Linked DNA regions of Tistrella bauzanensis. The protein of the gene in region 1 interacts with the protein of each later gene in a pairwise test. Links are inferred from orthologs where the notes say so. Each region holds a gene or a part of one and is shown on either strand. Other genes may lie near its edges.

Region 1 (3,515 bases):
AGGCGCTTGTAGCTGTTGGTCGACGGGTTGGTGAAGGCATTCAGCGCCTTCGCATGCTTGATGATGCCGCCGATGTAATAGAGGCACATTTCCGACAGGTCGGCATAGCCCGACCCGGCGAAGAGGGGCTTGCCATCCCGCCAGATCGACTGGTGGGTGTGCATGCCCGAGCCGTTGTCGCCCGAGACCGGCTTCGGCATGAAGGTCACGGTCTTGCCGAAGGCATGGGCGACGTTGTGGACCACATACTTGTACTTCTGCACGCCATCGGCGGTTGCCGTCAGAGTGCCGAAGCCCGTGCCCAGCTCGTGCTGTGCGGGGGCGACCTCATGATGGTGCAGCACCGGGGTCATGCCCACGGCCTTCAGCTGCTCCAGCATCTCGCCACGAATGTCGGCTGCGCTGTCCACCGGCGGCACCGGGAAATAGCCGCCCTTGACCTTCGGACGATGGCCGGTATTGCCCTCGTCATAGCTGCGGCCGCTGTTCGAGGGCAGCTCCAGCTCGTCGACCTCGTAAGAGGCGCCGAACATGCCGACCTTGAAGCGGACATCGTCGAACAGGAAGAACTCCAGTTCGGGACCGAAATAGGCGGTGTCGCCCACGCCGGTATACTTCAGATAGGCTTCGGCACGCAGCGCGGTCGAGCGCGGATCGCGATCATAGCCCTGGCCGGTCGACGGCTCCAGCACGTCGCAGGTCACGACCAGGGTCGGCTGTGCTGCAAAGGGGTCGATGAACACGGTCGAGCAGTCGGGCATCAGGATCATGTCCGACTCGTTGATCGCCTTCCAGCCCGAGATCGACGAACCGTCGAACATCACGCCGTCGGCGAAGGTGCCCTCGTCCACCGCCTCGGCATAATAAGTGGTGTGCTGCCACTTACCGCGCGGGTCGGTGAAACGGAAATCGACAAACTTGATTTCGTTTTCTTTGATCTGTTCAAGGACAGTCTTCGCGTCCGACATTTTCTATCCTGCCTGTTGCATGGCTTGGCTGGACTGCGGTGGTCCCGGGCACTCTCTGAAACGAGACGGCACAAGGACACACCAACCGTTCGGCCCGCCGTCAGGCGTCTGCGGGGGCAGGCCGAGAACTCAAGCATAGGGCACCGTTTGTCTGCGGTGCAGGTAAATNCGACGGTGATGGCTTCATCCGCGACGGTGATGGCTTCATCCGCGACGGTGATGGCTTCATCCGCGACGGTGATGGCTTCATCCGCGACGGTGATGGCTTCATCCGCGACGGTGATGGCTTCATCCGCGACGGTGATGGCTTCATCCGCGACGGTGATGGCGGAAGCTGGCCCGGCCGTCAGGTGACGCGGGGGTCAGAGCGCGTCGTTGCCGCGCTCACCCGTGCGGATGCGGATCGCATCCTCGACCGGGGTGACAAAGATCTTGCCGTCGCCGATCCGGCCGGTATGGGCAGCCTGCTGGATGGCCTCGATCGCCCGCTCGACCTGCGCATCGCCGACCACGATCTCGATCTTCACCTTCGGGAGAAAATCGACGACATATTCGGCGCCACGGTACAGCTCGGTGTGACCCTTCTGGCGCCCGAAGCCCTTGGCCTCGGTCACGGTCATGCCCTGAAGGCCGATCTCGTGCAGCGCCTCCTTCACCTCGTCGAGCTTGAACGGCTTGATGATGGCTTCGATTTTCTTCATCTCGGCGGCTACTCTCGTCAGTCGCGCGCATGGGCCGGAACAACCGGGCCGGCCGTGGTCATGATCGCGTCGTCATGAACCGGGCGTCAAGGTCCGGGGCGGGGGTGTCGGTTGCGCGCGGTCGCGCCGTGCCGTCACCGGCAGGTGGCGCGCACCACCCACACCGACAATCGTTTGCACGGAGCGTGCCAGTTTGTCCAAGTCTCTGGTACATCATGGACAATGCCTCAAATGCCCTGAATGCAGGCCGAGACTAGCAGGATTGGTGGCTAAAAGACAGGCACAGACTGCCTAAATCACAGGCAGGGGTGCCAGCATCTGTGCAGCGCCCTTGTCGCCCCCGGTGGCTTCTGCGATCCTGCGACTTCAGGCTTTCGTCAATCCAACCGGCGATTGAAATATATCGGGTTCGGGCTTCAGCAGGAAAACACCGTGCAGTTCGCCAATCAGATCCTCTCAGGCTATGGCACAACCATCTTCACCGTGATGAGCGCGTTGGCGCAGGAACACGGCGCCGTCAATCTGGGGCAGGGCTTCCCCGATTGGGAGGGGCCGGAAGAGGTCCGCCGCATCGCGGCCGAGGGATTGATGAACGGCTATAACCAATACCCGCCGATGGCCGGTATTCCGGAGCTGCGCCGTGCGGTGGCGGCCCATGACCGCCGCTTCTATGGCATGGATGTCGATCCGATGCGCGAGGTGATCATCACCTCGGGGGCCACCGAGGCGTTGGCCGCCGCCCTGCTGGGCCTGCTCAATCCCGGCGACGAGGTGGTGCTGATCGAGCCGCTTTATGACAGCTATCTGCCGATCGTTCAGCTGGCTGGCGCTGTGCCGCGGCTGGTGCGGGTGGAGCCGCCGTTATGGGATCTGCCGCGCGCGGCGCTGGCGGCGGCATTCGGCCCCAAGACCCGTATGCTGGTGATGAATTCGCCGATGAATCCGACCGGCAAGGTGTTCAGCGATGACGATCTGGCCTTCATCGCCGATCTTGTGAAGGCGCATGACGCGATCGCGGTCTGCGACGAGGTGCATGAGCATCTGGTGTTCGACGGCCGCCGGCACACGCCGCTGATGACCCTGCCGGGGATGCGGGAGCGCACAGTCCGCATTGGCTCGGCCGGCAAGACCTTTTCGCTGACCGGCTGGAAGGTCGGCTATCTGGTGGCGGATGCGCCGATCGCGGCGGCGCTCGGTCGGGCACACCAGTTTCTCACCTTCACCACGCCGCCGAACCTGCAGCAGGCGGTGGCGCACGGGCTGTCGATGGATCGCAGCTATTTCGACGATCTGGCCGCCGGCCTGGCCGCCAAGCGCGATCTTCTGTCCGATGGCCTGCGCCGGGTGGGCTTCGATGTGCTGAAGGCGGACGGCACCTATTTCATCGGCGCCGATATCCGGCCGCTGGTCGGCGAGATGGACGATGCCGAGTTCAGCCGCCGACTGACGATCGAGGCCGGCGTCACCTGCCTGCCGTTCAGTGCCTTCTATCAGGCGGGCGATATCCGCAACTTCGTCCGCTTCTGCTTCTGCAAGCGGGAAAGCGTGCTGGAAGAGGCCGTTGGCCGTCTGGAGCGGTTCTTTGCCGCCGGTGGCTTCACCCGCGCCGATGTGCAAACTGCGGCTGTCGGCGCATAAAGCCCTTGACCGGCAGGGCCGCGGCATATTAGAGAAGCGGCACTTCGGTGGCGGGTGTAGCTCAGTTGGTTAGAGCGCCAGATTGTGGCTCTGGAGGCCGTGGGTTCAATTCCCATCACTCGCCCCATTCCCCCTCATGGGTCACCATGATGCGGACGGACTGAACCGGAGACGGTATGATGCAGACGGCGCGGCCCTGCCAGGGTTC
Region 2 (3,426 bases), on another replicon or contig:
TGGGCCACGAAGAACGCGTCCGCCGACGCGCCCGCCCCCAGCAGGCCGGCAACGAGAACATCGCGTGCAAATCCCAGCACGCGCGACATCATGGTCAGGCCACCCACAGTGGCCGCGGCGCGGATCAGGCTCATGGATGGCGGGTGTATCCGAAACCGGGTCGCGCGGAAAGCGTCATCCGCAGCGGCCCGGTCGATGGCTCATTCAGCGGCTTCGCCGTGCGCGCCACCCGCATCGCCGCGCGCGCTCTCCTCGTCGTCGCGCGCACCGTTGATCAGCGAGCTTCGCAGGCTGCCATCGCTTTCGATCACCGGTCCGGCCGCGTCCAGCGCGGCCAGCAGATCCTCGCGGATCCGCGCCAGTTTGCCCTGATGGGTGATCTTCAGCCCGAAGACATCCTTGACATAGAAGGTGTCGACCGCCCGCTCGCCATAGGTCGCGACATGGGCCGACGAAATGGTCAGCGCCAGATCCGACAGCACGCGGGTGATGGCGAACAGCAGACCCGACCGGTCGCGGGCGGTGACCTCGATGACCGTCTGGGTGTTGCTGGCACGGTTGTCGATCAACACCCGTGGCGTCACCTGGAACACGTCGGTGCGCTTCGGCCCGTCGCGGCGTTCGGCCAGCGCCTTGGCGGGGCGCAACTCGCCCGACAGCGTGCGCCCCACCAGATCGCGCATCCGCGCCACCCGCACCGCGTCGTCATAGGCGCTGCGGTCGGCGTCCTGCACCCAGAAGGTGTCCAGCGCCATACCATCGGTGGTGGTGACGATGCGGGCGTCGACGATGTTGCCGCCAGCCAGCGCCATGGCGCCGGCGACGCCGGCGAACAGCCCGTGATGGTCGGGGGCATACACCGTGATCGCCGCCACCGAGCGGAACTGATCAGGGGCGACATCGATCACCAGCGGCGCCGGCCCCTGGCGGTCGGCCCGCGCCACCAGCCGGGCATGGCGTTCCAGCACCTCGGCGTCATGGGCCAGCCAATAGGAGCCGGGCATCCGCTCGACATGGGCACGGAAGGCGGGCTCGGCCCAGTCGGCCAGCCGCTCGCGCAGCCTGTCCTGCACGGCGGCGATCCGGCCGGCCCGGTTCAGTCCCTCGACATGGCCGCCCGACAGCCGTTCCGCCGCGCGATAATACAGCTCGCGGATCAACGTTCCCTTCCAGCCGTTCCAGACATTGGGCCCGACCGCGCGGATATCGGCCACGGTCAGCACGGTCAGCAGCCGCAGACGCTCGATCGACTGCACCTGATCGGCGAAATCGAGCACGGTCTTGGGGTCTTCGATGTCGCGCTTGAAAGCCACGGCACTCATCAGCAGGTGCCAGCGCACCAGCCAGGCCACGGTTTCGGTTTCCTCAGGGGTCAGGCCGACGCGCGGGCACAGCTTGCGCGCCACCTCTTCACCCAGCACCGAATGGTCGCCGCCCCGGCCCTTGGCGATGTCGTGCAGCAGAACCGCCATATACAGCACCCGCCGCGACAGCACGTCGTGAACGATGCGGGTGGCCAGCGGCAGATCCTCGCCGAAGGCACCCTTCTCGATGCCCGACAGGATGCCGATCGCCCGGATGGTGTGCTCGTCGACCGTATAGACGTGATACATGTCGTGCTGGGTCTGGGCGACCACCCGGCCGAAATCGGGGACGAAGCGGCCGAACACGCCGGCCTCGTTCATATGGCGCAGGGTCGCTTCCGGATCCTTGGGCGAGGTCAGGATGTCGAGGAACACCTGATTGGCCGCCGGATCGGCGCGGACGTCGTCGTCGATATATTTCAGGTTCTGGGTGATCCAGCGCAGGATCTGCGGATGCACATCCATCTCGCGGCTCTGCGCCACCCGGAACAGCCGCAGCATGCGGATCGGCTGCTCGGCCAGTTCATGACGGTTGGCCAGGGTCAGCCGGCCACCCTCGATCCGGAAGCCGTCGATTTCACGGCGCATCAGGATGCTGGGCAGGCGGATCTTGGGCTGGCGCTGATTGGCGCTTTCCAGCGCCGCACACAGGATGCGGGTCAGGTCGCCCACGTCCTTGGCGACCAGATAGTAATGCTTCATGAACCGCTCGACGCCGCGCGCGCCCGGCCGGTCGGCATAGCCCATCAGCCGGCCGATCTCGGTCTGGACATCGAAGGTCAGGCGGTCCTCGGGCCGGCCGGCCAGGAAATGCAGATGGCAGCGCACGGTCCACAGGAAGTTCTGGGCCTTGGCGAAACGGCGATATTCACCGGCGGTGAAGACCTTCTGCTCCACGAGGTCCGACAGGTTCTGGACCCGATAGGTGTATTTGGCGATCCAGAACAGGGTGTGGAGGTCACGCAAGCCCCCCTTGCCCTCTTTCACATTGGGCTCCAGCACATAACGGCTGTCGCCCATGCGGCGGTGGCGTTCGTCGCGCTCGCCCAGCTTGGCGTCGATGAACTCGCTGGCGGTGCCGACCATGATATCGGCGGCGAACCGCCGGCGCAGATCCTCGTACAGCACCATCTCGCCACACAGTTGCCGGCTTTCCAGCAGGCTGGTGCGGATGGTCATGTCGGCGCGGGCGCGGGCGATGCAATCATCCACCGACCGCACGGCATGGCCCACCTTCAGCCCCAGATCCCACAGCAGATACAGAATGTATTCCGCCACCTGCTCGCCGCGCGGGGTCTGCTTATAGGGCATCAGGAACAGCAGATCGACGTCGGAATGCGGCGCCAGCTCGCCACGCCCATAGCCGCCGATCGCCACCAGACACAGCCGGTCGGCCGATGTCGGGTTGGCCACCGGATAGACATGGATATAGGCCAGCTCGAACAGGGTGCGCACGATCTGGTCGACCAGATAGCAGTTCTCGCGCACGACATGGGCGCCGTCGGCCCCCTCGTCGAACCGGCGGCGGATCTCGGCGCGGCCGCGGGCCAGATGGTCCTTCAACAAGGCCAGGATCTCGCGGCGCAGGCCGTCCACCGGCCGGCGGGTCTCTGCGACCTGCCGCTCGATCTCGGCCATCAGGGCACGCCGGTGAATGATCTGGCGCTTGTTGCGGATCGCGGTCATCAGGAACGAGGCCTCGGGCTTTGGGGTGCACGGGCCGGCGGTCGGGGGAAACACCGGAACCGGTCCAGACTACCCCACAACATGGGCATGATGCGAGACGTCGTCAGCCCCCTGCCGCCACAAGCTCTGCCGCCACATCAGCAAGCCCGCCCCGGTCCGGCGCGTCACCCCGGCCGGCCAGCATGCCACCGGCAAAGGCCGCGACCAGGATCGCCAGCCCCAGCACCGCCGCCAGAAGCCGCCGGCGCAGATCATCATCGGACCCTGAACGGGCCACGGCCGCCTCTGCCTGGAACCGGAACATCGCGCCTCGCATCCTTCGCCGCTCATTTTAATTTTACACATAATTGACGCTATATATACAACAATAGCGTAA

What was found.
Region 2: the proteins of IEW15_RS23205 (region 1) and IEW15_RS19900 interact in binary tests that used the Escherichia coli proteins (3 or more experiments, as listed by UniProt). The link is inferred for Tistrella bauzanensis from one-to-one orthologs.

Annotation. Positions count from the first base shown.
Region 1 is NZ_BMDZ01000096.1:148-3,662, reverse strand. Bases 1-2,931 are described here. They hold IEW15_RS23205 (P-II family nitrogen regulator), read right to left. Parts: upstream 1,670-2,931; coding sequence 1,331-1,669; downstream 1-1,330. Other genes in these bases: IEW15_RS23200 (aminotransferase), read left to right, coding at 2,102-2,931; IEW15_RS23210 (hypothetical protein), read left to right, coding at 1,146-1,322; glnA (type I glutamate--ammonia ligase), read right to left, coding at 1-968. Outside these bases: more of IEW15_RS23200, read left to right, coding at 2,932-3,307. UniProt on the Escherichia coli protein: P-II indirectly controls the transcription of the glutamine synthetase gene (glnA). P-II prevents NR-II-catalyzed conversion of NR-I to NR-I-phosphate, the transcriptional activator of GlnA. When P-II is uridylylated to P-II-UMP, these events are reversed.
Region 2 is NZ_BMDZ01000060.1:28,182-31,607, forward strand. It holds IEW15_RS19900 ([protein-PII] uridylyltransferase), read right to left. Parts: upstream 3,051-3,426; coding sequence 201-3,050; downstream 1-200. Other genes in the region: murJ (murein biosynthesis integral membrane protein MurJ), read right to left, coding at 1-134; IEW15_RS19905 (hypothetical protein), read right to left, coding at 3,154-3,354.